2 linked regions of the Candidatus Puniceispirillum marinum IMCC1322 genome follow. The main gene of each other region encodes a partner of the protein of the gene in region 2 in a complex. Links are inferred from orthologs where the notes say so. Each region holds a gene or a part of one and is shown on either strand. Other genes may lie near its edges. The genes, in order: dnaG and SAR116_RS03320.

Evidence for each region.
Region 1: the proteins of SAR116_RS03320 (region 2) and dnaG are in contact, whole or in part, in a crystal structure (PDB 2R6A), measured with the Geobacillus stearothermophilus proteins. The link is inferred for Candidatus Puniceispirillum marinum IMCC1322 from one-to-one orthologs. Residues at the interface, in WP_033016901.1 of Geobacillus stearothermophilus: Ser13, Glu15, Ala16, Gln18, Glu91, Leu92, Asp94, Ala95, Val96, Pro97, Thr98, Ala99, Ala100, Asn101, Tyr104, Tyr105, Ile108; in WP_049624496.1 of Geobacillus stearothermophilus: Lys456, Leu457, Leu458, Pro459, Ala460, Asn463, Ala464, Leu467, Leu535, Leu536, Ile537, Ala538, Gln544, Glu545, Asp548, Tyr549, His552.

Annotation. Positions count from the first base shown.
Region 1 is NC_014010.1:2,434,000-2,449,805, reverse strand. Bases 1-2,933 are described here. They hold dnaG (DNA primase), read right to left. Parts: upstream 2,342-2,933; coding sequence 659-2,341; downstream 1-658. Other genes in these bases: SAR116_RS11435 (GatB/YqeY domain-containing protein), read right to left, coding at 2,505-2,933; rpoD (RNA polymerase sigma factor RpoD), read right to left, coding at 1-453. Also shown: more of SAR116_RS11435, read right to left, coding at 2,934-2,963; carA (glutamine-hydrolyzing carbamoyl-phosphate synthase small subunit), read left to right, coding at 3,211-4,404; carB (carbamoyl-phosphate synthase large subunit), read left to right, coding at 4,405-7,686; transcription elongation factor GreA, read left to right, coding at 7,927-8,415; zinc ABC transporter substrate-binding protein ZnuA, read right to left, coding at 8,495-9,520; SAR116_RS11410 (ATP-binding cassette domain-containing protein), read left to right, coding at 9,724-10,485; SAR116_RS11405 (metal ABC transporter permease), read left to right, coding at 10,478-11,335; SAR116_RS11400 (Fur family transcriptional regulator), read left to right, coding at 11,325-11,723; SAR116_RS11395 (DUF1007 family protein), read left to right, coding at 11,704-12,357; SAR116_RS11390 (nickel/cobalt transporter), read left to right, coding at 12,354-13,322; SAR116_RS13835 (helix-turn-helix domain-containing protein), read right to left, coding at 13,329-13,745; SAR116_RS11380 (Lrp/AsnC family transcriptional regulator), read right to left, coding at 13,906-14,397; SAR116_RS11375 (mitochondrial fission ELM1 family protein), read left to right, coding at 14,675-15,806. UniProt on the Escherichia coli protein: RNA polymerase that catalyzes the synthesis of short RNA molecules used as primers for DNA polymerase during DNA replication.
Region 2 is NC_014010.1:681,485-697,289, reverse strand. The notes cover bases 11,825-14,756. They hold SAR116_RS03320 (replicative DNA helicase), read right to left. Parts: upstream 14,075-14,756; coding sequence 12,575-14,074; downstream 11,825-12,574. Other genes in these bases: rplI (50S ribosomal protein L9), read right to left, coding at 14,243-14,756; alr (alanine racemase), read right to left, coding at 11,825-12,572. Also shown: SAR116_RS03370 (SAM-dependent methyltransferase), read right to left, coding at 1-828; mnmC (FAD-dependent 5-carboxymethylaminomethyl-2-thiouridine(34) oxidoreductase MnmC1), read left to right, coding at 958-2,790; SAR116_RS03360 (HsdM family class I SAM-dependent methyltransferase), read left to right, coding at 2,932-5,304; SAR116_RS03355 (SDR family NAD(P)-dependent oxidoreductase), read right to left, coding at 5,377-6,102; purF (amidophosphoribosyltransferase), read right to left, coding at 6,155-7,606; SAR116_RS03345 (CvpA family protein), read right to left, coding at 7,703-8,362; DNA repair protein RadA, read right to left, coding at 8,406-9,776; SAR116_RS03335 (ABC transporter ATP-binding protein), read right to left, coding at 9,776-10,558; SAR116_RS03330 (MlaE family ABC transporter permease), read right to left, coding at 10,559-11,335; more of alr, read right to left, coding at 11,421-11,824; more of rplI, read right to left, coding at 14,757-14,899; rpsR (30S ribosomal protein S18), read right to left, coding at 14,930-15,184; rpsF (30S ribosomal protein S6), read right to left, coding at 15,185-15,625. UniProt on the Escherichia coli protein: The main replicative DNA helicase, it participates in initiation and elongation during chromosome replication. Travels ahead of the DNA replisome, separating dsDNA into templates for DNA synthesis.

The sequences.
Region 1 (15,806 bases), 1.8 Mb from region 2 along the record:
TTCACAAATCCCGCCAATCATCATTTCACGCCCAGCTTCGATCCGTTTGGCAATGGCGATCTCGCCTTCACGTGACAGCAATTCGACGCTGCCCATTTCACGCAGATACATGCGCACAGGATCATCGGTGCCAGACACATCACTATCTGACAGATTGCCGGCGGCTTTGCCGCCTTCGGCCTGTTCTTCTTCGTTATTTTCGTCGGTTTCGGCACTATCTACCACTGATACGCCCATTTCGCTCAGCGATGACATCACATCATCAATTTGCTCAGATGTATAATCTTCGGCTGGCAGGGCGGCGTTAAGCTCGTCATGCGTCACAAAGCCACGCTCTTTACCAATCTTTATCAGCGTCTTGATCGTCTGCTGGGCAGCATCGGCGCTGGATGCCTGACTTGCATCAGGGCTATTGGTTTCTGGCTCGACTTGTTTTTTTGCTTTGACTGCCATGCCTGTCACTCACATTCCTTTGTTGCCCCTGATACAAACAAGCTGTCAGGGTAGCCCAAATAGGGTGCTTATTTCCACCTAGCGACCAATCATGATCTATACCATCATGGATAAGTCTGTCATTTCATTCACCGGCATATCCGGCACTTTTCACAAATCCACAAGCTGCAATCCATCGGATACAGCATTTCATGCCTTATTGTGTTTAGTTTCGTTGTTGAGACGCCTTTGAAAACACGCCCGATTTTCCATTGATAAGAGCCACTAATTCTCCGAGATGCGCCTCTGCTGTGTCACTATTCATCGTGGCGGGATCGAACGGTAATCTGGCTTTCATATCGGCCCCTGTCAAATCAGCTAGTTCATCCGTGAAATTCAATCCCTGTAAATGATAGTTTAAAGCCGCGGCGTCAAGGTCTGGATCGCTGATTAACGCGTCTATAGCTGCTTTTTTTATCATCTCCAGCCGTTCATCGCCCGAATCGATCATTGATAGCGTTTCAAATGCCCCCGAAATAAGCGCCGGATGCGCCAAAAGTAGTGCTAATAAAGCTTTATGACGATTAATCATCCCTGTCGATGGCCGTCGCGCTGTTCGTGCTGCCATTGGCATGGTCCCACCGCGCATTTGCGTGCGCATAGCGGCGATTCGGTTCTCGATTTCATCACTAAAGGCACTACGCACCTGATTATTGCCAATATTGCGAATCTGTGACCGTATCGCCTGCCAAAACTGGGCGCGCTGTTCGGGTTGCCGCACATCGTGATCGGCCATAATTCCGTCCCACATCGTATCAACCAGCGATCTGGCGGTGGCAATAATGTTTTTGAAGCCTTCATATCCGGCTTCGCGCAGAACATCGTCGGGATCCTTGCCCGCAGGCAGGGTCGCAAACCGCGCTGTTTTGCCTGGTTCCAGAAGCGGAAGAAACCGTTCCAGCGCGCGCATTTGTGCCTTTTGTCCCGCGGCATCGCCATCAAAACACAAAACCGGCTCATTATGTAATTTCCACACCAACACAATCTGTTCTGGTGTCAATGCCGTACCTAATGGCGCAACTGCTGCTGCCACACCGCTTTTATGAATGGCGATCACATCCATATAGCCCTCGGCAATCACAAGCGGCAACTGCCGCCGCAGGCCTTCGCGCGCCTGAACCCAGCCATAAAGTACCGCCTTTTTTGAAAAGGTCGGCCCCTCGCCTGAATTTAGATATTTTGGTTGTGCATCACCCAGAGCCCGCGCTCCGAAAGCAATCACTTTGCCTTGCCGGTTTTCAATCGGGAACATCACCCGGTCGCGGAAGTAATCATATAATGACCCGTCACGATCCGATTTCCGCAACACCCCAGCGGCCAGCATATCAGCATCGCTAAAGCCTTTTGCCGACAGCGCTGCCCGCAAGCCACCCCGCGGCGCATAACCAAGCCTGTAGGTTTGTATGATATGTGCATCCAGATTGCGGTTAAGCAGATACCGTGCCGCGTCCTTGCCATCTTCGCGGTCAAGCGCCGCCCGAAAGAATGTGGCTGTCGTTTCCAGAATATCAAGCGCGGCTTTGCGTTGCTGTGTGACCTTGGGATCTTGCGGGGCACCGATAGGCATAGCCATACCTGCCATATCTGCAAGCCGTTCAACCGCTTCCATGAATTCCAGACCATCTATTTCACGCAGAAACGAAATCGCATCACCATGCACACCACAGCCGAAACAATGATAGAACCCATCATCATCGACGACTGAAAAAGAAGGGGTTTTTTCCGAATGGAATGGGCATAGACCGGAAAAGCGGCGGCCTTTACGGACTAGTTTTACGCGCTTGCCAATTATATCTGATAACGGCACGCGTTGCCGCAAATCTTCGATAAATTCGGGAGGCACTGCCATGACGCCATTTTCTCCACTTGGCTTCTTCTCCACTTGGCTTCTCGGCTTAAGCTTAACTAACCGCGGACAAACGCGCAAATCCTATGCCTGTAAGCCAGCTTTACCACAGTCACCATTCCCTATGCCTAACCTTTGGATCACGCATTCCGGGTCTGGATCCGGACTATTTATCCATAAGAATAGATTTAACCATCTGGCTGACTGCCGAAAAATCCATTTGTCCGGCAAAGTTGGTTTTCAATGATGCCATCACCTGCCCCATATCCTTGACCGATGAAGCTCCAGTTTCGGCGATCGTGGCTTTGATCGCTTTATTCATGGCCGCATCATCAAGCTGGGCTGGCAAAAATGACTGGATGATCTTGATTTCGGCTTCTTCGGCTTCGGCAAGCTCAATCCGGTCACCATCACGATACATTTTCGCTGACTCATTCCGCTGCTTGATCATCGTCTGTAGCATCGAAAGAATGTCATCGTCGCTGATTCCATCCTGATTGCCATTACCACGCGCCGCAATGTCACGGTCTTTCAACGCAGCCATTATGAGGCGCATTGTACCAAGTGCTACTTGATCCTTGGCCTTTAACGCCTGTTTCATCGCATCTGTAATTCTGTCTCGCATGACACTTCCTAAAATATCCACCAAGAAAACAAAAGGCTTGTACGCAGTAACCTTGCAAAGTGCAACCCTACACGATTTCTTCATAATAAGCCGGTTTAATAGTTTTGAAGCATATGAGACGCGGATATTCTCTAATAACCCGCTTTCATACTCTTGACCAATCAAGGCCTGTCTTGTATCAATCCACTCGTTTGAGGGCATTAGCTTAGCCACTCGATATCTAACCAACAGCAGGAACCGTGATAATATGGGGCAGACAACAAAATCTGACCACGATTTTGCCGCGCTCAGCGCATGTCGGGATAATCCGACAGCTGTTTTAGTTCTTGAAGACGGGACTGTTTTCCCCGGAATTGGCTTTGGTGCCGCCACTACAAATGTGGGCGAAGTTTGCTTTAATACATCCATGACAGGTTATCAGGAAATCATGACCGACCCGTCTTATGCGGGACAGCTGATAACCTTTACCTTTCCACATATCGGCAATGTTGGGACCAATAGTCATGATATTGAAACCAACACGCCTGCCGCGCTAGGCATGATTGTGCGCCAGCCTGTGACAAATCCGGCTAGCTGGCGTGCTGATCTGGGCCTAGACGCATGGCTTGTCTCGCATAATTTGCCAGGTATCAGTGGCATCGATACGCGTGCTTTGACGCGGCATATCCGTGATCATGGCGCCCCACGAGGTGTCATTTGTCATCAGCCTGACGGCCATATCAATACAGAATCGCTGGTCAAAATGGCCGTAGCCTGGCCTGGACTAAAGGGTATGGATCTGGCTATCGAAGTGAGCCAGAAGCACACTGACAAATGGTCTGATGGCAGTTGGGATTATAGTAAAGTTGCGCATCGGCAAACCACCGCAAAGCACAAGGTTGTCGCGGTCGATTATGGCTGTAAACAGAATATTTTGCGCTGTCTGACAGATGCAGGTTGTGATGTAACCGTTGTCCCGGCTAACACCTCAGCAGCCGACATTATGGCGATGAAGCCGGACGGTGTATTCTTGTCTAATGGCCCGGGCGATCCCGCCGCCACATCCAGCTATGCGGCAGCAGAAATCGCCACGCTTATTGAAGCAGATATGCCAATCTTTGGTATCTGCATCGGACATCAGCTTATGGCGCGTGCGCTTGGCGCAACGACCTTCAAAATGGAACGTGGCCATCGTGGTGCCAATCATCCGGTCAAGGATCTTGCGACAGGCAAGATTGAAATCACCAGCCAGAATCATGGCTTTGTTGTTGATCCCGACAGCCTGCCTGATGACGTTGAAATTTCACATATTTCCCTGTTCGATCACTCGATCGAGGGACTTCGCCACAAAAGCAAACCTGCCTTTTGTGTTCAATACCATCCTGAATCATCGCCTGGTCCGCATGATTCTAGATATTTGTTCGAACGCTTCACCGCGTTGATGAATCAGGGGAGATCCTAGATGCCGCGCCGTAATGATATTTCTTCCATTCTCATCATCGGCGCCGGCCCTATCATCATTGGACAGGCATGTGAATTTGATTACTCGGGCGCACAAGCCTGTAAAGCGCTGAAATCCGATGGCTATCGGATCATTCTGGTAAATTCGAATCCGGCCACGATCATGACCGATCCGGACATGGCTGATGCTACCTATATTGAACCAATCACACCAGCAACGGTTGCCAAAATTATTGAAAAGGAACGTCCTGACGCGCTTTTGCCAACCATGGGTGGACAGACTGCGTTAAATACAGCCTTGTCGTTATATCATGATGGCACCTTGGACAAATATGACGTTGAAATGATCGGCGCACGCACCAAATCAATCGAAATGGCAGAAGATCGCGAATTATTCCGACTGGCGATGCAACGTATCGGGCTGGAATGCGCCCGCGCCCGCACCGTCAATAATTTTGAAGATGCCGCGGCCGCCCTCGATTTTGTTGGCCTGCCAGCGATCATTCGCCCGTCCTTTACCTTGGGCGGCGAAGGCGGCGGCATTGCCTATAACAAAGCCGAATTTGAAGAAATCGTGCGTAACGGGTTGCGACTTTCGCCTGTATCCGAAGTGCTGATTGAAGAATCATTGCTGGGCTGGAAAGAATTCGAGATGGAAGTTGTCCGCGATACGGCTGACAATTGTATCATCATTTGCTCGATCGAAAATATCGATCCGATGGGCGTGCACACAGGTGACTCGATCACCGTGGCGCCGGCATTGACGCTGACAGACAAGGAATATCAAAACCTGCGTGATGCGTCTTTAGCTGTGCTACGTGAAATTGGCGTTGATACAGGTGGCTCAAACGTCCAGTTCGCCGTCTGCCCGAATACAGGCCGTGTCATCGTCATCGAAATGAATCCACGTGTCAGCCGTTCATCGGCGCTGGCTTCGAAAGCCACTGGCTTCCCGATTGCCAAGGTCGCGGCTAAACTGGCCGCAGGCTATACGCTGGATGAGCTGGCCAACGACATTACCGGCGTTACACCAGCCAGCTTTGAACCAACCATTGATTATGTCGTTACCAAAATACCGCGCTTCACCTTTGAAAAATTCTCCGGTGCCCAGAGCACCTTGTCAACGTCGATGAAATCGGTTGGCGAAGCGATGGCTGTTGGCCGGTCTTTCGAGGAAAGTCTGCAAAAGGCATTGCGCTCGATGGAAACCGGCCTGAACGGTCTTGATGAAGTGCCATTGCCGCAATCTGACAGTACGCTTGGTGATGACGCGATGCGCGGCTGGCTGGACGAACTTGTTCCCTTCCGGATTTTGCGGATCGCACAGGCCTTGCGCACCGGCATGACCCCTGCCGAAGTGGCCGCCGCCACGGGCTGGGATATCTGGTTCCTCGAACGTATGCAGGCCATTCTTGACGCCGAGACTATGGTCAAGGATCAGGGTATTCCGGATGATGCCTATCCCTTCTTATGGTTGAAATCGCTTGGCTTTAGCGATCGTCGTCTGGGTCAGCTTGCCAATCTGCCAGCCGATGATGTAACCGCCAAACGTCTGGCGCATAATATTGTACCGTCATTCAAACGTATTGATACCTGCGCTGCCGAATTTGCCTCTGATACCGCCTATATGTATTCCACTTATGAACTTGCCAGTGCTTTTTCCAATGACGCTACCAGCAATCTTGGTGGTGCGGAATGCGAAGCTGATCCGTCAGATCGTAAAAAAGTTGTTATTCTGGGCGGTGGACCAAACCGTATCGGTCAGGGCATCGAATTTGATTATTGTTGTGTGCATGCGTGCTACGCTTTGTCCGAGGCGGGCTATGAAACCATCATGATCAATTGCAACCCGGAAACCGTATCAACTGACTATGATACATCCGACCGCTTGTATTTTGAGCCTTTGACCGACGAAGATGTGATTTCGGTCATCAAACGCGAGTCCGAGAACGGCACATTAGCTGGCGTGATCGTCCAGCTTGGCGGCCAAACACCGCTAAAGATTGCTGCCGCGCTTGAAACAGCTGGCATCCCGATACTGGGCACCAGCCCCGATGCCATTGACCTTGCCGAAGACCGCGAACGCTTCCAGCAGCTTTTACAGAAACTGGATCTCCTTCAGCCTGAAAACGGCATCGCCCATTCGGCTGATGAGGCACGCGCCATCGTCGATCGCGTTGGTCTGCCTGTTGTTATCCGTCCGTCCTATGTGCTTGGTGGGCGCGCGATGGAGGTGGTGCATCACCTTGATGATCTGGAACGCTATATGCGTGACGCCGTAATCGTATCGGGGGATAATCCGGTGCTGATAGACCGTTTCCTTGACCATGCTGTCGAGGTTGATGTTGATGCGCTATGCGATGGCACTGATGTCTATATCGCTGGCATCATGGAACATATCGAAGAAGCGGGCATTCATTCGGGTGACTCGGCTTGCTCGCTGCCACCGCAAAATCTATCTGACGATATTCTGGCCGAATTGCGCCGTCAGACCACCGCCCTGGCACATGCGCTAGGTGTTGTTGGCCTGATGAACATCCAGTTTGCAATCAAGGGCACCGATATCTATCTGCTTGAGGTCAATCCTCGCGGTAGCCGTACCGTGCCCTTTGTGGCCAAGACCACTGGTGTGCCGATTGCCAAGATCGCCTCGCGCGTGATGGCGGGTGAAAAGCTGGCCAGCTTTAATCTACAGGATGTAAAGCTCGATCATGTGGCGGTAAAAGAAGCGGTATTCCCATTTGCGCGCTTCCCGGGCGTTGACATCTTTTTGGGGCCAGAAATGAAATCAACCGGCGAAGTGATGGGCGTTGATACTGATTTTGGACGTGCTTTTGCCAAAAGCCAGCTTGGCGCTGGCATCGACCTGCCCCTTAGCGGCACTGTATTTATTTCGGTCAAGGATGAAGATAAGGCCGAATTTGTCGAAATCTGCCGTGATCTTGTCGCTGATGGTTTTTCGATCGTCGCAACAGGCGGCACCACCGATGCCCTGACCAAGGCTGGCGTGCCGGCAACCCGCATCAACAAAGTCATGGAAGGCCGGCCACATGCGGTTGACGCCATGCTTTCGGGCGATATCCAGCTTGTTTTCAATACCGCAAAAGGTGCTGGTGCGATCAAGGACTCCTTCTCGCTTCGCCAGACCGCGCTGACCAACAAGATTCCCTATTATACAACTGTTTCGGGAAGCCGCGCCGCGAGTCAGGCAATCCGCGCACTTCGTCAGGGGCAGATGGGGGTCAAATCGCTTCAAGAACATCTGGCGGCTATCGGCACCTGATATCGCCCCGCCTTCATTTCCCGTCTTCATCTAAAGTCTGTATCTATAGTCTTGCCTGTTTATATGACCTTGGGATAGGCTAGGCCAAGGCATAGCTTATCAAGACATCCCATATATTATTGCCCTTATGGTCTTGTCCTATATTATGGGAAGCCCTTATATTATATATATTATATATATTATACTGACTAAAAGCTGCCTTACAGGGCATGATGCGAACTCAAGATGACGGAAACACTGATGGAAAAGATACCATTTACGGCCCAGGGCCTCGAAGCCATTAAAGAAGAGCTGGCGCATCTCAAAGGCACCGAAAGACAGGCCGTGATTAACGCCATTGCCGTTGCGCGTGAACATGGCGATTTATCGGAAAATGCCGAATATCATGCCGCGCGTGAACGCCAGTCTTTTATCGAAGGCCGTATTTCCGAGCTTGAGGCAGTTACCAGCCGCTCCGAAGTCATCGATGCCTCGCAACTCACTGGTGATAAGGTGACCTTTGGCACGTCGGTGGGCGTTGCCGATGAAGAAACCGACGAAGAATCGATCTTTCATATTGTCGGCCCCTATGAGGCTGATATTTCCAAAGGGCTGGTCTCAACCTCATCGCCGATCGCCCGTGGCCTGATTGGCAAGGGTATTGGTGACTCGGCCGAAATCCAGACCCCGGGCGGCACCAAAAGCTATGAAATCATCTCGATCGAATTATTCGATATGACCAAGGTGTAACGCCCGTTCGGGGCAAGCCCACATGACTTATAGGCCGCCCCCTATTTTACGCCTCTTGATGCGACATGCCTAAAATGATCTAACCCTTTGCAGACAGACACTCTTTCAAAGACCGCGCCATGTTGCGTATGAGGGTGAAATAATGTTGTGGGCCGCTATCGATTGCGGCGCCAAGCGGGTCTAATATACCGGTGCGGGCATTCGTATTTTCGGTAATTATCGCCACCAGCTTGGGTTCAAATTGTGGCTCTGAAAATACGCAAGTGGTGTTTAATGATCGTACTTTCGATTGCAACTCACTGACACGTTGCGCCCCGGGCATGACCTCTGGTGATACTGTTAGTGAACCAACAGCGGCAACACCAAAGCGCGTTTCGAAATACTGATAGGCGTCATGGAAAACTATATAACCTTTGCCTTTCACGGGGGCTAGCTCAACCGTAATCTCTTCAACCAGCTGATCTAGCTGCACCATTACGTTTGTGGCATTTTCCTCATACGCCTTTGCATTTTTAGGATCGGCTTCTGTCAACGCTTCCTCAATTTCGTGAACAAGCACCTTTGCGTTCACCGGATCCAGCCATACATGCGGATCAAAACCATCATGTCCATGATCATCATGGTCATCATGGTCATCATGATCGTCATGGTCATCATGGTCATCATGGTCATCATGGTCATCATGATCGTCATGGTCATCATGGTCATCATGGTCATCATGATCGTCATGATCATGTTCGTCAAAAGCGCCGCCTTCACGGAACTTTATTTTCGTTAAATCATGCGCATCAATCAGGGCTATTGACGTTGCCTTGGTGGCGATCCCCTCGATGGGCTTTTCAAGAAATGTCTCAAGATCATGACCAACCCAGAAAACAAGGTCAGCGTCTTGAAGCTGGCCTGCCTGTGACGGTTTCAGCGCATATGTGTGCGGAGAGCCAGCCCCATCGATGATTAGAAAGGGTTTGCCAACACCATCCATAACGGCAGAAACCAGAGAGTGAATAGGTTTGATTGATGCAACGACGTTAACGTCAGCTTGTGCTATTGAGATATTCGAAGTGAGTACAGTTGAGGCAAGAAGGGCAGATGTGAGATATCGCATTGTGGCACCATTTAGCAAAAGTTTGGGACAATATTATTGACGTAATGTTATAACATCACTAAATTTACATACTGTCACTTGTATTACAAGATCAAATCGACATAATTCAGACTGTCCATTCATACTAAGAGAGACAAATGCTCATATCGCTTGAGAATGCTGGAATTTATAGATCAAAAAAATGGTTGGTTCGGGGGGTGTCTATGCGCGTCGAGCCTGGCGAGATTGTGACACTGATTGGACCAAACGGATCGGGCAAATCCACAACAGCGAAACTAGCTCTTGGTGTATTGGCAACCGATGAGGGAACGGCATACCGCAAGCCAAAACTACGCGTCAGCTATGTACCTCAGAAACTCGAATTGAGTTGGACCTTGCCTTTAACGGTAAGCCGCTTTCTGCTTCTCACGCACAAGGCTGATAAAACACAAATTAACGATGCGCTAGCCGCAACCGAAACGACGCATTTAGCACATATGCAGATGAGCAATTTGTCTGGTGGTGAATTTCAACGCGTTCTGCTTGCCAGAGCCATAATGAGTTCACCCGAATTATTGGTTCTTGATGAGCCGGTTCAGGGTGTTGACTTCAACGGTGAAATGGCGCTTTACAAGCTCATCGAAAAAATCCGTAATGAGCTTAATTGTGGCATTCTGCTCATTTCGCATGATTTGCATGTTGTGATGTCCACAACCGATCGGGTTATTTGCCTAAATGGCCATGTCTGTTGTTCTGGCACGCCGGCATCGGTTACCTCTAGCCATGAATTCAAAACCCTGTTTGGTGAACGCACCGCATCTGGCCTTGCCCTTTACCAACATCAACATGACCATGAGCATCTTCCTGATGGCAGTATTGAAAGCAAAGAGGCGGCTTTGGCGCATAATCACCTGACTGACGATGACCTGTTACCAACGTCAAGCAGCACCACTGTTGGCGCCAAAAGGACAAATGCAGATGTTTGACGATTTCTTTGTTCGCGCCGTAATTGGAGGCATAGGCGTTGCTTTGGTAGCTGGCCCGCTTGGCTGTTTTATTATTTGGCGAAAGCTTGCTTATTTTGGCGACACGCTATCCCATTCGGCTCTGCTTGGCGTCGCCCTGGCCTTGCTTTTTGAGGTCAACGTTACACTTGCCGTATTTGTAGTTTCGGTTGCCGTTTCGTTGATGCTGGTTTTCCTGCAACGTCGCGCCAGCCTGTCATCCGATGCCTTGCTTGGTTTGCTTGCGCATTCCGCTTTAGCTGTTGGTCTTGTTACTTTGGCCTTCATGACCTGGGTCAGGGTTGATCTGATGGGGTTCCTGTTTGGCGATATCCTATCGATTACAACCTTTGATCTTGCCATAATCTGGGGCGGTGGCATGTCTGTGCTTGTAGTGCTTATGGTAATTTGGCGGGCGTTATTCGCCGCTACCGTAAGTTATGAACTCGCTTTGGCAGAAGGTGCCAAACCAGATCATGTGAATATCATTTTCATGATATTGATGGCGGGGGTAATCGCGGTTTCGTTGAAGATCGTTGGGGTACTACTGATTACGGCATTGCTCATCATTCCGGCTGCAACGGCGCGACGCTTATCAAGCTCGCCTGAACAAATGGCATTTTTTGCCATCCTTATTGGCGTGATTTCGGTGTGGTTTGGCCTGTTTGGCTCTCTTGAATTGGATACACCGGCCGGGCCAAGTATTGTTGTGGCCGCGCTAATATGCTTTATTCTATCTTTAATGCCAGTGCCATTGGGCCTATTCAGGAATAATGGTCAGAACCAGCGGGGCGCCGACAATAACGCCGGTGTCACAATAGATGATAGATAGTAACAGCCTGTCTCAGAATCAAAAACTTGTCTTGGACGTTCTTGAAAAGGGAACGGGTGCCATGAGCGCATATATGATCCTTGATGAACTAAGGGATGTTGGTCTGCGCGCACCGCTCCAGATTTATCGCGCGCTGGAAAAGCTAATTTTAATTGGTCGTGTGCACCGATTGGAAAGCCTGAATGCCTTTATCAGCTGTTCTCATTTATCATGTGAAAAAAATAGTGTGCCCGCTTTCGTAATTTGCGACAAATGCGACCAAGTTGAAGAAATATGTGACGATACCGTTTCGCTATTTCTTGCCGGATTAGAAGAAAAGACAAAATTCAAAACCTCTAAATCCAGTATTGAACTGCATGGTGTTTGTGATGCCTGCGAAAATGCGTAATTTCCCTCGCTACATCATCGGGGCAGTCTGCCTGATCATGGGGTGGGTTTCTGTATCAAGCGCGCATCCGCATATGTGGGTTGATCTTAAAAGCCAGATTATTCTCGATGATAATGACAAGGTGTCGGCGATTTATCAGGAATGGCTTTTTGATGATTTTTTCTCAGCAGCTATGCTTGAGGAAGCCGCTTTACACCCTGATGGCGTCGAAAGTGCCATCAAGCAAAAAGTTGCTGAGCTCATGGAGAATCTAAAGCCCTATAATTATTTTACGCTGGCCAAGCGTGATGGGGTCACCTTACCACTGATACAGCTAGGCGGAGCTGTTGCCGAAATCCGCGAAAATCGTGTCTGGATGCGCTTTACCGTATCAATTGAAAGCCCTGTCGATCTTGCGGCACAGGCTTTTTCCTACGCAATTTTCGACCCGACCTATTATATCGAGATGTATCATGCCGAGGGGGAAACCATTTCCTTTCAGGGTAACGCGCCAGATAATTGTGGTACGGAAATTTTGCAGCCGAATCCATCTGCCGATGCCATCGCCTTGTCCCGGTCATCCAGCCTTGACGCCAACCCTGACAACACAATTGGCCGGCTATTTGCAGAAACCATTCGCGTAACATGCACATGACTGGCCGAAAGACAGCACTATTGTTGTTTGGTACAGCGGCTGGTCTGATCGGCATGGTCTTTTGGTTGGGATCCGGCTTTAACCTCATCTGGTCAGAATATTTGATCGCCGTGCAATCTGTGCAACGCGACTTGCATCAAAGCCTATCACAAGCCTTGCGGCGCGTTGAAACTGATGGCTTTAGCGCATCATTGGCACTGATTGCCCTTAGTTTCTTTTATGGCGTGTTTCATGCCGCTGGGCCCGGGCATGGCAAGATTGTGATCTCGACCTATTTGCTCTCACATGAAAGCCAGTTGCGCCGTGGTGTGATATTATCACTTGCCGCCGCCCTGATCCAAGGGATCACGGCAATCGTTATCGTTACATCGGCTGTTTGGCTTCTTGATCTATCTATGCGGCAAACACGAAGCATCACCAATGATGTTGAAATTGCCAGCTTTGCTTTGATAGCGCTGGTGGGACTGATGATTGTGGTTGTCCGTTCAGTACGCTTGATGAATATATTCAAGACCCCTTCATCGCATGGTGATGCGCACCATCATGACCATCATGACCATCATGCGCATGACTGCAATCATGCACATGGACCAACCGCCAACGATCTTGAAAGCCCGTTATCCTTCAGAACCTTTATCGGCATAGTCATGTCAATCGGGATACGACCATGTTCTGGCGCGGTGATCGTTTTGCTACTTGCATATGCGCTGAATCTTGAAATGGCTGGATTATTGTCCGTATTGGCAATGTCTTTGGGCACGGCTTTGACCGTCAGTTTACTGGCCACGATCTCTGTCTATCTCAGACAGACGGCCAAACGGCTGCTGGTGATGTTACCGAACGGGAATCTGGCGCTAGGGCGCATCATGGATGTGGTTGGGCTTATAGGTGGCGTTATCATCTTTGCGTTCGGCGCGGCGCTCCTCAACATCGCCTTATTCGCGCCTATTCACCCGTTCAGGTAAGATGAATTACAGTATGTTTCTATGGGTTTGCTGCTTATAGGCATATAAATCAGAGGCCATAATACGGCGGTGTGTGCCGACCTTGTGGAAAGCAATCTCGCCTTGTTCGAGCAATTTCACCACATAGGGTCTAGATACCATAAGAATATCTGCCGCTTCACTCGTGGTCAGAACAGTCTGAACATGCCCAGCATCACTTTCTGGGTTCGTATCGCTGTCTGGCAATATGGCCACAAGATGTAAAATAGCCCTAGCCACTTCAATTGCCTCTGCATCAATTCTAAACCATCCTTTCGCGGCCAGAATTCTGCGTTGAACACGCCTGATACGGTCAATTTCCCAGCTGTCAATACGCGGCAAGAATTGTTGTTCACGATCGGCTTGAATGGGATTTTTTGATTTAACAGATGCTAAGTTCGACATCGCGCCCTCCTTCACTTACCCATAGGATCTATCACAAACAAAATAAACGCAATATACAAAATAAACAAATCATACATATTAAGCGCAAAATTATCATCTTTGCTGTTTGCTACTTGCTGACTCTTTCTAGCTATCGGGTATTTGTCTTTGGCGTTTCGCCTTAACGCGTGCTTTCATCCAGATCGATAGGCACGCCAGGCAGCATTTTTGCCGAGCGGATCGCCAGTGCTGTTTTCACATGGCTGACATTTGTCGCCGGCGTCAGCTTGCTGGTCAGGAATTTCTGGAAATCATCCCAATCCTGGGCGACGATTTTCAGCACGAAATCGGTCTCACCCATAAGCATATGGCACTCCCGCACCTGCGGCCAGGCACTCACCAGCTCTTCGAAATCCTGCAGATCGCTCTCGGCCTGGCTGGTCAGCCCGACAAAGGCAAACACATTGACGCTATAGCCCATCGCATCGGCATCGATATCGGCATGATAGCCCTTGATGATACCGGCATCTTCCAGCCCGCGCACACGGCGCAGACATGGCGGTGCCGAAATGCCCGCACGTTTGGCAAGATCGACATTGGTGATACGGCCATCTTCCTGAAGATCATGCAGGATTTGCCGATCAACAGCATCGATTTTGATTTTGCCCGTCATAATGCACCTGTCATAATTCACCTGTCATTTGGCCAACCCCATATGCGCCACACCCACGCACGCCCAAACAGATAGCCCAAGAGGAAATGGTTGTGATTGCCGCCGATATTACACCTGCACAGGATATTTACCAAGATAATTGCGTAAGAATATTGCGCGTATCTGCGCTTGATATTACACATAGTTACATAGTACCGCCATCTGCTGGGTGGTCATATCGACAGGCCATGCCGATCAACCATATGAACCCCAGCCATATGAACCAGAAAGTTTTGCCGTGACAAAAACGTCTTCAGCGCCAGATACGCGGCCAACCACAAGGCCAGAGATATGGGTCGTCAGTGATGGCACGGCCGGCATGCGCTTGCAGTCACTGGCACTGGCTGAGGCGATGGGCTGGACAACCCCTTCACCTGATGAAGTCGCCGCCACGCATGTTGCCTCTGGCTTTCGCGATATCATTGTAACGCCGCGCCAGCCCTTGCGCAGCGTGCCACGTCTTGGCCACCTTGCCATACTTGCACCATTTCTGCCTATATCAACGCCTGCCCTGCCTTATGCCGATAGCCGCTTTCCCGATCTGCTGGTCACCTGCGGGCGGCGCATGGCTGGCCTTTCGATTGCCATGCGGCACCGCGCGCGCATCGCTGGCCAGCCGATGAAAACGATTCATATTCAGGATCCGCGGCTTGATCCCGCCTGCTTTGACATTCTGCTGGTGCCTGCGCATGACCCTGTCCGCGGTGACAATGTCATTGTCTCGACTGGATCGCTCAACCGCCTGACACCGGAAACAATAGCCGACGCCGCCCGCACGCTTGCGCCGAAATGGAAAAATGCCGCCTTTCCGCGCGTTGTGGTGATGCTTGGCGGCGATAACCGGCGTTATAAAATCTCCCCTGCTATGGCCAATCGCATGGTGGCAAAGCTTGACGCTTTTGCCCGCCAGACCAAGGCCAGCTTGGCTATCGTGCCATCACGCCGCACCCCGCCTGATCTGATCCGGCAGCTGACCGAGACCCTCGCGCTGAATGATGCGCACACGCGCCACCGCCTCGCCACCCCGCAGGACGCCAATCCCTATCCGGGTATTCTGGGCATTGCCGATGCGATTATCGTCACCTCGGACTCGGTCAATATGACCAGCGAGGCTACCATCACTGGCACCCCTGTCATGGTCGCCGACTGGCATAGTGACGCCCCTAACGCCACAACCAGCAGTAATACAACCAGCCCCGCAACCAGTAGTAATGCAACCAGCACGGCACACCGGCAGATCGAAACAGGCCGCCTCGCCGCCTTTCATGATGCGATGATGCAAGGCGGGCATACGGTACCGCTTGGCGATGTGATCCCCGATCATGACTTTATCCCGCTTGACGACATGCCCGCCATCTGCGCCCAGCTCA
Region 2 (15,805 bases):
GGCGACACCTTTGGGTTTAAGAAGCTTTTTGATTGTCTTGAAATAGGTATCATAGTTCCCAGGACCTACATGCTCAAGCATACCAACTGATACAATGCGGTCGAATTTGCCCGTTTGATGGCGATAGTCACGTAAATGAAAGTCAAGCTGTTGCTGTCTGCCACTCTGATCACGCTGTTGAGTGGCAAAATCAAGCTGGCGTTCGGATAGGGTGATGCCTGTTACATGCGTTTCAGGTACACAATCGATCAACGCATGTGCCAATCCACCCCAACCGCATCCAATATCCAGAATAGTATCATGGGGCTGTATGTTTAGTTTAGCAGCAATTCGTGCCAATTTATTGATTTGCGCTTGCTCGATTGTTGTCGTGCTGTCGTCAGAATAGGCGCATGAATATTGCCGTCTAGGATCAAGAAAACTGTCAAATAGCGTATCTTTCAGATCATAATGATGGGCGACGTTGCGTTTTGAGGCACGCACTAGATTATGGTGCCGCAGGAAAGCCAGCCGATTACTAATGGCAAGGCTTGTGCGTCCTGCCCAATGCGTCAACCAATGTCTATGATTTGACATCAAGAATAGCATCAATGAATCCAGATCATCATTTTCGATGATAAGGTCACCATTCATATAAGCCTCGCCAATAGCCAGATCAGGGCGCATAACGATTTCACGAAAAACACGATTAGAGCGCAATGTGACCATGACAGAGGGGCCATCATGCCTGCCATAGCATGTAATAGGTTTTTTATCTGCAATCTTAACTGTGATCTTGCCGACATTCACAAATTGTTTAAAAACGGATAACGCAATCCAATTCAGCATGTTTTAGCCCTCATTTTAGTTACGTTCCGTTAGTTTATCCAATTATGTATAATAAATAGTTAACTCAAAACACGAATATTAAGCCGATTTTGAAACATTACTTTTCGTCAATTACCGCACTGGTTCAGTATGGCAGAAAACCTACATATGCATGATGGTGCAGATTATCGACTGGCTGAAGCGAAGCTGAGCTGGCGCGATGATATTCTGCGTGCTGATGACTATGATGATGTCTATTTTTCGGCTGAAGGCGGCTTGGCTGAAAGCCGCCACGTATTTCTAAGTGGAAATGATTTACCCTTTCGGCTGCAAGATGCGTCACATTTCACCATTGCCGAAACGGGATTTGGTACGGGGTTGAATCTGCTGGCAGTGATGGCCGAGATGGATAAGTTTCCCAACCTGCAACTGGATTATATCTCACTCGAAGCGTGCCCACTTAGGCTGGATGACCTTGCACGTGCGCATGCGCCCTTTGCCGAGGTCGCTTTGTATGCTGAAACTTTACGTGCGGCTATGCCACCGCGCTGGCCAGGGACGCATATGGTGCCTTTGCTTGATGGGCGGCTACGGCTACACCTGCTTTACGGACAGGCAGAGGACATGCTGGCCGAGATGGATTTTCGGGCTGATGCCTGGTTTCTTGATGGGTTCAGTCCCGCCAAAAATATGGCTATGTGGGACAAAGATATACTGGGTCATGTTGGCCGGTTAACGCGCCAAGGCGGAACATTGTCTAGCTTTACGGTGGCCAGCGGCGTAAGAGACGCCCTTCAAGGGGCTGGCTTTGTCGTTGAAAAATGCCCCGGCTTTGGCCGCAAACGCCATATGTTAACCGGGATAAAGCCGCTTGTTGCCCCTCTGGCCACTCGTGCAGATGGTATCAAACAGGTGGCCATTATTGGTGGCGGTATAGCGGGTGCGTCAATTGCGTCCGGCCTGAACAGGCGAGGTGTCAGCGCGACTATTTTTGACAGTGCGCCAAAGCTGGCAAGCGGGGCATCCGGCAACCGTATGGCTGTGCAAAGCCCAAGGCTGGCTGTCGATCATAATCTTGCCAGTCAGCTATCATCAATGTGTTTGTCCTTTGCGGCCAGATTATCTGACGCACTTGATTGCAGTGTTGCCCACAATGTGATTTCGCTGGATTGGCCAAACCGCGAAGCCGTGCGACAGGATAAATTCAGGCGGCAATTCTGGCCAGATAGCCTGATGCGTTTTGTCGATGCCGATGAAGCCTCTGCTTTGTCAGCTATCGCACTTCCGCTTGGCGGCGCCGTACATGATTATGGTCGCATCATCAATCCGGTCAAATATGTCGAGCGCCTTGCCGCGGGGGCGTCCTTGTCTTTGGCAACCAAGGTTACGGATATAACCCAGCTGGATGCGCAGACCTTCCGCATTAATGGCGACATGAGCGAAGCATATAGCGCTGTCGTGCTAGCTGGCGGCGCCAATATCAGCCAGATTCTGTCACATCTGCATAAAAGCGGTATTCCGCTTGACGTGACTTCGGGACAAGTTAGCCATATTCCTACGAATAATGCCGTGCAGCCATTGCAATCTGGGCTGAGCTTTGGTGGCTATCTGACGCCTGCATATAATGGGTTTCACGAGCTTGGTGCCACATTTGACCGCACTGCCGCCATGACTGTCACTGATCAGGGACATGCCCATAATATGAACCTGCTACCTGACGGTATGGCCGGATTGATTGAGGTGCCAGATGTTACGGGTGGTTTTATAGGCCGCATGAGCCAGCGTGCCAGCACGCCGGATCGTAACCCGATCATGGGGCATCTTGGGGATCGTATCTATTGTCTGGGGGCACTGGGTGCGCGCGGCATGACCTTTGCGCCTTTGCTTGGGGATATGCTGGCCGCCGAAATTACCGGCACGCCAGTATCGCTGGCGCGTGATATCTGTCATGCACTTGATCCGTTCCGCTTCAGGATGCGGTGAACGTTTATAGATAATCTTTTTAAGTCAGTTTTTTGTCGAGGGATCAATATGTTTGATTTAAGTAATGTTTAATTCCGGTCTGTAAACCTTTTCTTTACCTTTTGTAACTAAGCTAGATGCCCTAAATGGGAGGGCATCACAATGACTGACAGCGAATTCAGATCATATAAGTATATAACCGAAAATTTGCGTACGTTGGGTTGGGACATTCGCAATCCATCAAAAGGAGGATCAGTTTATACGCAAGGGGAGTTTTTCAAACATGATAAGACTCTTGCCGATGGACTCGGGCTGAAAAAGCCAGAAAACATAGTCGTCTTTGAGTCAGGGTCTGAGGTTTGTTATTGGGTTATAGAAGCAAAAAGTAAGACGGATGATTTGTCAGTTGCCCTAAAAGAAGCGCAAACGTATTGTGAAGTGATCAACATGGCGAGTGGCACCTCACCTGCAAGATTGGTGTCAGCCGTTGCAGGATCACCAGATGAATCCATCATAGTACAAACTAAATTCTGGGACGGTGATAATTGGCAGGATATAACTATAAACAACTATGCCACTACTGGTTTTATATCACAATCTCAATGCATCCAAATAATTGAGTCTAATTCTCCTTCTATTGGTGGGTATGAAGTTAATCTTGATGAATTTCTGGTGAAAGCAAACGAAATCAATCATGACCTACACATCAACGCTGTTACCGCGAGCGAGCGAGCTTGCCTTGTGGCTGGCCTGTTACTTGCACTGGTCAAAGACAACGACATGAGTCTCAATAATGACCCTGCCACCTTGGTAAATGATATTAACGCTAGAATTGAAGCGTTGCTGAAAATTCATGGTAAGCTTGTTTTTTTTGACCAAGTAACGCTGAAACTTCCGGCAACCGCTGAAAACCATTTCAAATATAGAAGAGCAATTGTAAGGACAGTTCAGCATCTTAGAGAGATGAACGTACGGTCGGCGATCAATAGTGGTGCAGATGCACTAGGTCAATTTTATGAAACTTTTTTGAAGTATGCTAATGATGCAAGTGAAATGGGAATTGTCCTCACTCCTCGTCACATAACCAAATTTGCAGCAGAGGTTGTCGGTGTTGGGGCACATGATGTCATTTATGATCCAACGTGTGGCACTGGTGGTTTTTTGGTTGCGGCATTAGATAAGGTGCGTGAAACTTGCCAGCAGACTGATGGGGAAAAGTTCGATGCCTTCCGTAATGATAACCTTTACGGGATTGAACAATCGGATCGTGTCTTTAGTATTGCATTAGTCAATATGATTTTCCGTGGCGATGGTAGTAGCAAAATTCACAACGGTAATTGCTTTGACAATCAATTTAATATGCTGAGCAAGACGGTTAAACGACAATCTGCTAGTGAATGCGAACCTAATAAGGCGTCTGGGCCATTTACTAGAATTTTTATGAACCCACCATTTGCAGTTTCTGAGCCTGAGTGTGACTTTGTTGATCACGCCATTCTTCAAGCTGCACCAAGTGCAAAGCTGTTTGCCATACTGCCTAATGGACCGATCACGGGCGACGATCATAAAAAGTGGCGAAAGAACCTCTTATTACAACACACTGTTAAAGCGGTCATCAGAATGCAAGATGACCTATTCTACCCAGTCGCGAACAAGGGCACATACGCCATTATTTTAGAAACATGGAGGCCTCACAGAATTGATGATTTGGTTTACTTTGGCATTCTTTTTGACGGTCAAAGCGCTTCACAAAAATCAAAGTTAATCGCAAAGGCAACAGCACAAGATAATATGAATGAAATTACGGACGACTTACGCAAATTTATGCAAATAGGAGACACAAAAATAGGTGCTAAACCTCGCGAGAAAATTCTTTCGCCGCTCAAACTTGACGGGCTATATGACTTTGCGTCTGAAGCTTATCTCTCAAGTAGTGAAAAAATAAGTATTGCGCCAGAAAAAAGTATCGCTGGGGTGCTTAAAATGCTCGAAAGCGTGGAAGCCAAAAATGCACCCTTCATAATCGCGGCAAAGGAAATCAGGGAATTCCAAATTTCTGAATTGATACAACCTCGAAGAGGGCAATGTCCACCAGCGAAGGGATTGGGAGCGGGCAAGGTTCCCCTCATCACTACTAGAGAAAGCAACAATGGTGTTCATGGGATGTATGATGTTCCCACTGATCAGATTAAATTTGATCTTATTACAATAAGTGCAAATGGCAGTGGTGGTAAAGCATTCTATCATCCCTATCAGTTTGGCGCTGTCTCAGATGTGCTGATTTGTAACTTGCTAGACGAAATACCTAATGACCCTGCGCTAAAACTTTACATTTGCGAGGAGATTAACAACTGTTCATGGCGATATGACTATTATCGTAAATGTAGTGTAAAGAGAATGGTTCAAGATGTGAGAATACGTGTGCCGATGAAAAACGGCAAAATTGACATAACCGGAATAAAACTACATATTTTGGATAGCTCCCCAAGTTTTTCAACACTTGAGGCAAAGTTGATTGGGCTAAAAATTCAATAAATAATGTCACTGATATATGATTTACTAAAGAGCGAGGAAGTAGAAACCTTGAAGAAGGAAATACCGTACCTTTTAAAGGCCAAGCATCTCGCGGGCTGCAACGACTTTGCCATGCGATGTGCAGGCCGGGCTGAGCAAAGTGACGAAAGCAGGGGCTATATCTTCGGGTGCCGGAATCGTGCTTGGATCTTCGCCGGGAAATGCCGAAGCGCGCATAAGAGTTGCCGTTGCGCCGGGATTGATCATGTTCACCCGCAGATTTGTTTGTTCGGTTTCTGCCGCCCAGCATATGCCCAATGCTTCAAGCCCAGCTTTTGACGCAGCATAGGCACCCCAGAAAGCACGCGGGTTACTTGCCGCCCCCGATGATACAAGAATCGCACGGCCTGCATCACTTTGCAAAAGCAAAGGCTCCATCGCCTTTATCAGATGCCATTGCGCGGTCAGATTTATCATAATGGTGTTATTCCAAACGCTTTCTTCATGATGCGATACAGGCGTTAAAGGCCCAATCATGCCAGCATTGGCAACGAGGCCATCAAGATGTCCCCAGCGCCCTTGAATGGCACTGGCCAATCTTGGAATGGCAGGGGTGTCAGCCATATCAAGTTCAACAATTGTCGCTTTGCTTCCGGCTGATTTAATCGCATCGTCAGTTTCTTCCAGCGCGCCCATGGTTCGACCGGTAATAATCAACTCGGCACCAGCTTGTGCGGCGGCAATGGCCACAGCACGGCCAATGCCCCGGCTTGCACCTGTTACAAGTATCAGCTTGCCATCAAGATCTTGACTGCTCATGGTTTGAAATGATTCCTGTATTTGGTTAATTACGTCTTTGGTAAATACGAATTTAGTTAATCACACCATGTGAAACGCGCTTTGCCGACAGACCCGTGGCCAGCTTGATTGGGTAATCACCCGTGAAACAGGCGTCGCAAAACTGTGGGCAATCGGGGTCGCGTCGTGCTTCTCCCATGGCGCGATATAGACCATCAATCGAGATAAAGCTGAGACTATCAACGCCAATTTCCTTGGCTATATCATCAACAGACATCTGGGCGGCGATAAGTTGATCTTTATCCGGCGTGTCCACACCGTAAAAACAAGGGTTAATCGTTGGCGGGCTGGCTATGCGCATATGCACTTCGGTGGCACCAGCCGCGCGCATCATCAGAACAATCTTACGCGACGTTGTGCCACGGACAATAGAGTCATCGACCAGAATTACACGTTTGCCAGCAACCGCCGATGAATTCGCATTATGCTTCATCTTGACCGAGTCGGTGCGCCCTTTCTGTGTTGGCTGGATAAAGGTACGGCCAATATAATGATTCCGGATGATACCTAACTCGAACGGTATGTTTGCTGCCTGCGCATAACCAATTGCGGCGGGCAAACCTGAATCTGGCACGGGAACAACCAGATCAGCATCAACATGCGACTCAGTAGCCAGTTCAGCACCGATAGATTTGCGCGCGTGATAAACGCCGCGTCCTTCAAGTATACTGTCGGGGCGGGCAAAATAGATATATTCAAAAATGCAGAAGCGCGATGGCTGTTCTTGAAATGGCATGATTGACGTAATGCCGGTTTTGTCGATGACAACCATTTCGCCAGGCAAAAGATCACGAACAAATTCGGCGCCAACAATATCTAATCCACATGTTTCAGATGACAGCACATAGGCGTCATCACGTTTGCCCAATACAAGTGGACGTACACCATGAGGATCACGAACGCCAATCAGCATGTCATCGGCGATGCAAACTAGTGAATAGGCGCCTTCGATCTGTTTCAGCGCGTCAATCAATCGGTTGCTAACACCCTGCTGATGAGACCGTGCGACAAGGTGAACGATGATTTCTGTATCTGTAGATGATTGGAACAGGCTACCTGTTTCAACAAGCGATGCGCGCAAACGTGCCGCATTGGTCAAGTTTCCATTATGCGCCAAAGCAAAGCCACCAAAGGCCAGCTCGGATGAGAAAGGCTGAATATTGCGCACTTCCGATGGACCTGTTGTCGAGTAGCGATTATGCCCAATGGCGATATGGCCTTTGAGAGCCTGCATCGGTGCTGAATTAGCATCAAAGTTTTCACCAACATGGCCGACACCGCGATGTGCGTGAAAATCTTTGCCGTCAAAGCTGACAATGCCCGATGCTTCTTGGCCGCGATGCTGAAGCGCATGAAGGCCAAGGGCTGTATGAACGCTCGATTCAGGGGTACCATATATGCCAAAGATTGCACATTCTTCGTGAAAATGGTCGTCATCGAATGGATTTGTGGAAACACCAGTCATGCAATTTTCCCTGTTATAACGCGCAATCATATTGTGTGTCAGGTTATCCTCTTTAAGCCGTTGGTCGTCAAGAAGCCGATATAGTGCATAAGATGCTCATTCGACCTTTTCAGCCTCGTCAGCTAATAGATCGAGGTTATCACTTGCCGTTTTACTGATATCAGATAATGGGGCATCAGAAATTGGGACTTCGTCAGTGTCAATAAGCTCTTTATCGCCTGTGCCATCGTCCAGAGGCACATTTTCCAGCAGATTGTCGCGCATTTCTTCGGGAATCACGCCTGACAGACTGTGGACGCTTTGGCGCATAAATGGCGTGCTATAAGCCTCGGTCACAATATCAGGAAGTTTGCTTTCACCATCAAGAGCGACGACTGCTGTCATATAGGCAATTAGGACAATGACATAGCCTCTTACAAGCCCGAAAATAACGCCAAGCCATCGATCAAGACTGCCCAGTCCCGCCCGTTTCAGACCTGGTGACATCAGGCTTGCAATCACAAACCATACGACGACGGTAATGGCAAATGGTAATGCCCATGATAAGGCTGACGACAGCCCTTCAATATTGATGATCTCGGCTATTAAAGGTTCAAGGGCAGGGGCGCTTAGCTTGGCGACAAAAACCGAAATAACCCAGCCAACGATGCCAAGAAATTCGCGGGTCATACCGCGCAAGGTTGAAAACAGCGCCGAAACGACCAAGACAATCACTATGCCATAATCAACTAAATTAAGGACGGAAAAATCAATCATTTTTGAGCCCAAAGTGGCAGCAGGTAATACAATGTAACTAACATCATGTCATTCCCCCCATAATGTCAATCAGGTCAGATAATGTAGATGGCTGAGCAACAGATATTTTTGACGATGTGGATAGTTTTTTACGCGGTCGTGGCATGATTGCATTATCAAAACCCAGCTTTGCCGCTTCTTTCAACCGTGATTCGGCCTGCGCCACCTGACGTAATTCGGCTGATAAAGCGACTTCGCCAAAAAACACAGTGCGTTTAGGCGCAGGTCGTCCGGTTACTGACGAGATCAAAGCTGCGGCCACCGCCAAATCTGCGGCTGTTTCGGATATTTTCATACCACCAGCTACATTCAGAAAAATATCCCGGCCTGACAAGGGAACACCGCATCGGGCTTCGAGAACTGCTGTTAGCATGGCAAGGCGGCTACTGTCCCATCCCACCACGTTCCGTCTGGGTGAGGCCAGAGATGAAGGGGCAACAAGCGCTTCTATTTCAACCAGAAGTGGACGGCTTCCCTCGATGCCGGCAAAAACAACCGCGCCAGTGACCTCGTCACGGCGGTCAGCCAGAAATAGTTCGGATGGGTTGGGCACTTCGGCAAGCCCGGTTTCAACCATTTCGAAGACGCCAATTTCATCCGTAGCACCAAACCGGTTTTTAACACTGCGCAGAATGCGGAAATGATGCGAGCGATCACCTTCAAAATACAGTACTGAATCCACCATATGTTCAAGCACACGGGGGCCAGCGATGGCTCCGTCCTTGGTCACATGCCCAACAATCAACAAGGCAGCACCTTGCTGTTTTGCAGACCGAATGAGTTCCTGTGCTGTCGCACGTACCTGCGAGACCGTTCCTGGCGCCGAGTCTAATGTGGGCAGATACATAGTCTGTATCGAGTCTATGACAATAACATCGGGGCCATCAACACCACCAAGTGACGCGGCGATATCACTGGCATTGGTGGCGGTGGCTAATTGCACATTGGTATCGCTTAGCCCAAGACGCCGTGCGCGCATGCGCACCTGATCGGCTGATTCTTCTCCCGAAATATAGGCTGCTTTCAATCCACCAGATGCCAGCTTGCAAACAAGTTGCAATAACAAGGTTGATTTGCCAATACCGGGATCACCGCCAATCAAGGTTGCCGAGCCAGGCACGAGCCCACCTCCGGATACACGATCAAATTCTGAAATATGTGATAGATGTCGCGGTAATGGTTTAGTGTCGGGCGGAAGATCCAGTGCTTCAAGCGATATGCGACGACCCTGACTACGTTTGCCTGGCCCTGAAGGGGCTTCATTGCGTTCTTCGGCAAGCGTATTCCAAGCTCCACAATCGTCGCAACGGCCTGACCATTTTGGTGATGTCGCGCCGCATTGCTGGCACACAAAGCTGACCGATGATCGTGCCATCAATTATGTCCCTTTTGCGAGGGTCTTGTCAGTGGGCCCTCAGCAAGGCCATGCACAAACTGATGCACTTCGGGAACGCCGCTATCATCCATTTTGGCCACTGGTCCGCACCAGATAATGACACCATTATGGATCATCGCAACCTTGTCAGCAATTCGCCGTACAGATGCCATGTCATGACTGATGGTAATAGCGGTCGCGCCAAGGCGTTTGACAGCATCAACAATCAGGCTATCAATCACACCGCCTGTTATTGGATCAAGCCCGGATGTGGGTTCGTCGAAAAGCAAAATTTCGGGCTTGTCGGCAATGGCGCGAGCTAGCGCCACGCGTTTTTGCATACCCCCAGATAATTCGGCCGGATATTGATCAATTACATCAGGGGCAAGGCCAAGTTGGGTAATGGTATGTTTGGCGATTTGCCGAGCCTCATCGCGCGACATTTTCTGACTTTGAACCAGACGAAAGGTTACGTTTTGCCATATCGGCAAGGAATCAAATAACGCGCCAAACTGAAAAGTCATGCCAAAGCGCCGCCTTACGGCTTCGAGCTTTTTACGATTTGCGCCTAATATTTCCTGACCATCAATCTTGATCGACCCACCATCTGCCACAATTAGCCCCAGCAGACATTTGAGAGAGACTGATTTGCCACAGCCCGAGGTGCCAATGATACAAAGCGATTCTTCGGCATCGACTGAAATATCGATGCCGCGCAAAATCTGTTTACCGTCAAATGACTTGGTAACGCCTGCAAGTTCGATTTTGGGTGTCGGCATCATCTAGACTCCAAAATACAGGGCTGTAACAAGATAATTGGCGATCAAAATCAGGATTGACGATGACACAACCGCATTCGTCGTGGCGCGACCAACGCCTTCGGCGCCGCGCCCAGAATGATAGCCATGATAACAACCCATTAGGGCAATCAGAAAACCGAAAACGGCGGCTTTGACCAACCCAAGGGTAATATCGGAAACTTCCAGATATTCTAATGTCCGCGATAGATAAATCGATGGGTTAAAGCCCAGCCTATAGACCCCAACGATATATCCGCCAAACACGCCAATAATATCGCCAATCAAAACCAGAAATGGCAAGCATAACGTTCCTGCCATAATACGAGGGGCAACCAGATATTGCATAGGACGGGTGGAAAGCGTGTCGAGCGCATCAATCTGATCAGTAACGCGCATGGTGCCAATTTCGGCGGCCATTGACGCGCCGATCCGTCCGGCAACCATTAATCCAGCCAAGACCGGGCCCAACTCACGTGTGACAGATAGAACCACGACAGTTGCAACCGTATCTTCGGCAGAAAAGCGTGCAAATCCAGTATATGATTGAAGCGCGAGCACCATGCCTGAAAACAGCGTTGTCAAACCAACAACAGGTAAAGAATAGTACCCTATATCAAGCGTTTGTCGCCATAATTGCTGCCAATAATAGGGTGGAAAAAATGTCCAGCGGATGGCAGCTAGGGTGAACAACGTTATGCGACCAAGAGATGCCAAAAAATTCAGCACGGCGCGACCGATATTTCGCACAAAGCCAGTCATAAATGTGTCACCCTGATAGATCGTTACGCCGAATATTTAGCTGTTACATTTATGACAATGTTTGCACTTTTTGGCTATAGGTAATCTAAATATAGCGTCTGATCGCACGACGGCTAATGCCTGTCAGTATTTCATAAGGAATTGTGCTGGCATCATTTGCCATATCTTCGATGCTGTATAAATCGCTCAGTAACGCGGCGGTTTCGGCTTTCAGCATGATATTGGGTGGGATGTCAGTAACATCAATCGTGATGCTATCCATGGATATGCGGCCGATCACTGGCGCACGGTGTCCAAGAATATTTACAAAAGCTTTGTTGCTTAGATTGCGCTGATAGCCGTCAGCATAACCAACACCCACGGTTGCGATACGTGACGGCCGAGATAGGCGATGCGTGCCGCCATAACCAACCGTTGCGCCTTCGGGGGCGGTGCGCACCTGAATAATGCGTCCATGCCAGGTGATACATGATTTTAAGCCGTTTGAATCAGTGATGGCTTGGTCTTTACCGCATGGATGAACACCATAAATGGCTATGCCAGGTCGGGTCATCTGATAGTGAAATTCATTACCCAGAAATACGCCACCACTATTGGCAAGGCTGGCTTTGATACCGCCAAAAAAGCTACGATATTCGTCAAAGCGTGTTTTCTGGGCAGTATTGGCAGGGTCGTCGCTGATTTCTCCTGAAATCAGGTGACTCATGATATATGTGATCTCAAGGCCGTTCAAAGCCTGTTTATTTTCAATCAGCCAGTCAGTCTGATCCGGATCAAACCCAAGCCGTGTCATGCCAGTATCCAGATGCAGCATAGCTGGATAGGTCTCATTGGCATTCTGGGCATATAAGCGCCAGCGGCTCACTTGCTCAAGATCATTCAAAACAGGTGTCAGTCGATAAGCGCGCATGTCATGTTCTTGACCGCGGTGGCATCCGTGTAGCACCATGATCTGGGCGTCGGATATGCTGATATTGTCCAGATAGGTACGAAATGACACCGCTTCATCAAGATTGGCGACAAAGAATTGGCGGCATCCAGCCTTATAGAGCGCTGCACCAACGTGATTTGCGCCCAGACCGTAGCCATTTGCCTTAACCATAGCGGCGGTTATTGTGCTTTTTGGGGATAAACTGTCAAGATAAAGCCAGTTATGGGCGATAGCGCCAAGATCAATGTCAATGCGGTTGTCAGCCGCGCCAAAAGCCGCCAGCACATTTTCATCACCTGTGGACATGTTTAGAAACCCTCAGGCAGATGGGTGCTTTCGGTCAGATCAGTGAAATGGGTAAAGCGCTTTTCGAAATGCACATTCACCGAACCTGTAGGACCATGTCTTTGCTTGGCAACAATGATTTCGGCCTTGTTTTCGGCGCTTTGCATTTTGCTTAACCAGTCAGCATGGCGGATGTTAAAGGTATCAACCGACTCTTCCATTTTCTGTTCAGGTTCACGTTTATTGAGATAATATTCCTCACGATAGACAAACATCACCACATCGGCATCCTGTTCAATCGATCCAGACTCGCGCAAGTCAGACAGGTTTGGGCGCTTGTCTTCACGCATTTCAACAGCACGTGATAACTGTGACAAAGCCAGAACAGGCACATCAAGCTCTTTGGCTATTGCCTTTAATGTACGGCTGATATTGGAGATTTCCTGCACCCGGTTTTCAGATCGAACGCCAAGCTGGGCAGTTAGAAGCTGTAGATAGTCAACCACGATAACCCCAAGCCCAGACGTGCGTTTCAGGCGACGGGCACGGCTGGCAAGCTGGGATACAGAAAGGGCGGGCGTATCATCAATATAGAATGGCGCTGATGAAATGGCGGTACTGGCGGCAACCAGCTGGTCAAACTCCTGCGAATCCAGTTTGCCGCGCCGGATACTTTCCGAATCAACCCTGGCGCGCTCGCTCAAGATACGTGTGCCAAGCTGTTCAGCGGCCATTTCCAGTGAGAAAAAGGCAACCGGACTGGCGACTTCACCTGTCTTTGTCGTTGTTGCGGCATGAAAGGCGATATTCGTTGCCAGTGCGGTTTTACCCATTGCGGGACGACCAGCCAGAATGATCAGATCCGACCGCTGTAAACCACCCAAGAGATTATTCAGATCGGTTAAACCAGTGCTGGAGCCTGACAGATGTCCATCATTCTTACGCGCAAGATCTGCCTGATTAACACTGGCAGCGACAATGGTATCAAATCCGCGTAATCCGGTGCTGGCTGTATCATTTTCAGCGAGACGGAACAAATGTGCTTCGGCCGTTTCAATCTGGGTTGATGCCGGGGTATCGACTTCAGGCTGGATTGCATCAGTTATGACCTGATCGCTGATCAGGATCAATTCACGGCGCAGATGCGCCTCATGGATGGTATGGGCATAATCGGGTGCCTGACTGATGCTGATAACACCATCGGCAAGATCTGTAAGGTAATTCTGGGTGTCCGAATCCGGGAATTCATCACTGCCGGTGAAAAAGCTTTTCAGCGTTACCGGATTCGCCAGTTGCCCACGTTCGATCATCCGCATGATTGTCTGGAAAATACGCCCATGAAGGGGATCGTAAAAATGTTCGGCGCGCAGACGGTCGTCAATGCGCTCCATCACACTGTTATCAAGCAACAACGCGCCAAGCAGATTTTGCTCGGCTGGCAAATTATGTGGCATTTGCCGGGTCGGGCCAGTGCCAGATACGCCAGTTGGAAAGGGTTTTATGTTGGTTTGTTCTTCAGCCATGAACCAGATAGTAGGCTAATTTTTTGGTTATTAGGAGGTGTTAAGATTAAGTTTGATGGGGATAAGTGCCTTAAAATCATCTCTTAGCCTGTGGATAGTTTTTGGGCGCGGCAGAACAGAAAAAAGCCGGAGACAGGCTCCGGCTTTGATGTGCATTAAAATGTAGTTTTAAGCGTCTTTAGATGACTCGTCTGTGTCTGTAGATGCGTCTGCTTCAGCACTTTCGGCCTCAACTTCGGCAGTCTCAACTTCGGCTGACGCGGCTTCTTCAACAGCTTCAACAGCAGCAACCGCAACATTGATATTGTCGTCTTCATCGTCAATATCCTGAACACCACCGGTAACGGCAACACCTGTTTTCAGCTGGGTTTCGGCTTCTTCAAGTGAGCGCGCAATATTGACGATGATGTCAACATGCACTTCTGGATGAAGCCGGATGCGCGTGTCGGTCAGGCCAAGGGTTTTAATCGACTTGTCCATAACAACCTGTGAACGGGTAATGGTAAAACCAGCTTCGCTAACAGCTTCGGCAATATCACGCGATGTCACCGAACCAAATAACTGACCCATTTCTGAGGCTGCTCGTACCATATTGACAGCCAGACCAGCCATTTTACCAGCTTCGGTCTCGGCTTCACTACGGCGGGAAAGGTTATCAGCTTCACGCTGGGCGCGTTCGGTTTCAAACCGTTCGCGGTTGGATTTGTTGGCACGTAGCGCTTTGCCCTGTGGCAACAGAAAGTTGCGTGCATAGCCTGGCTTGACGGTGACGAGATCACCCATCTGTCCAAGTTTTTCCACGCGTTCTAGCAAAATGAGTTGCATATCGTATCTCCTAAAATCGAATGGCTGTTTCTATGACATGACGTAAGGCATAAGCGCCAAAAAGCGCGAACGCTTAATTGCGGTTGCCAGTTCACGCTGCTTTTTCGCAGATACAGCCGAAATACGTGAAGGAATGATTTTACCGCGCTCTGACGTGTAGCGTGCCAGAAGCTTGGTGTCTTTATAGTCGATCTTTGGCGCGTTTGCGCCAGAAAATGGACAAGACTTGCGGCGGCGATTAAATGGCTTGCGAAGGGCTTCGCGTTTGATTTCTAGCTGAGTCATTTATGCCTCCTCTTTCTCGGCAACTACGGCACTGTCAGCAGATGCTTCGGGTTTGTCGTCACTTCTAGGGCGATCGTCGCGGCGGTCATCATCACGCGGTCCACGTGATGGGCGCTCTGATTTGGCCTGCATCATGATCGATGGGGCTTCATCAACTTCTTCGATACGAATGTTCATGAAACGCAGAACATCTTCATTAAGACCCATGATACGCTCATATTCCTTTAGCGTGTCACTATCGGTCTCCATGTTGAACATGACATAATGGCCTTTCCGGTTCTTTTTGATCCGGTAAGCAAGGGTGCGAAGACCCCAATATTCGCGTTTTTTGATTGAACCGCCGGTGGATGTGATGATTCCGGCAAATTCGTCGGCCATGGCTTCAACCTGGGTAGACGAAACATCCTGACGTGCAATAAACACGCTTTCATACAAGCGCATGATAACTCCTTCTGGCTCGTTGTCTGAACATCGATTTATGAACAGACCAACCGGTTTCCCGGCAAGGATTTCAAAGATTTCAAAAGCTGGTGATAGATTTCTATGCATCAACTTGTGCCGCACCATACACAAATATCTGGCAGATGCAAGCGTTTCGGCCATATATCATGTGCCCAGATG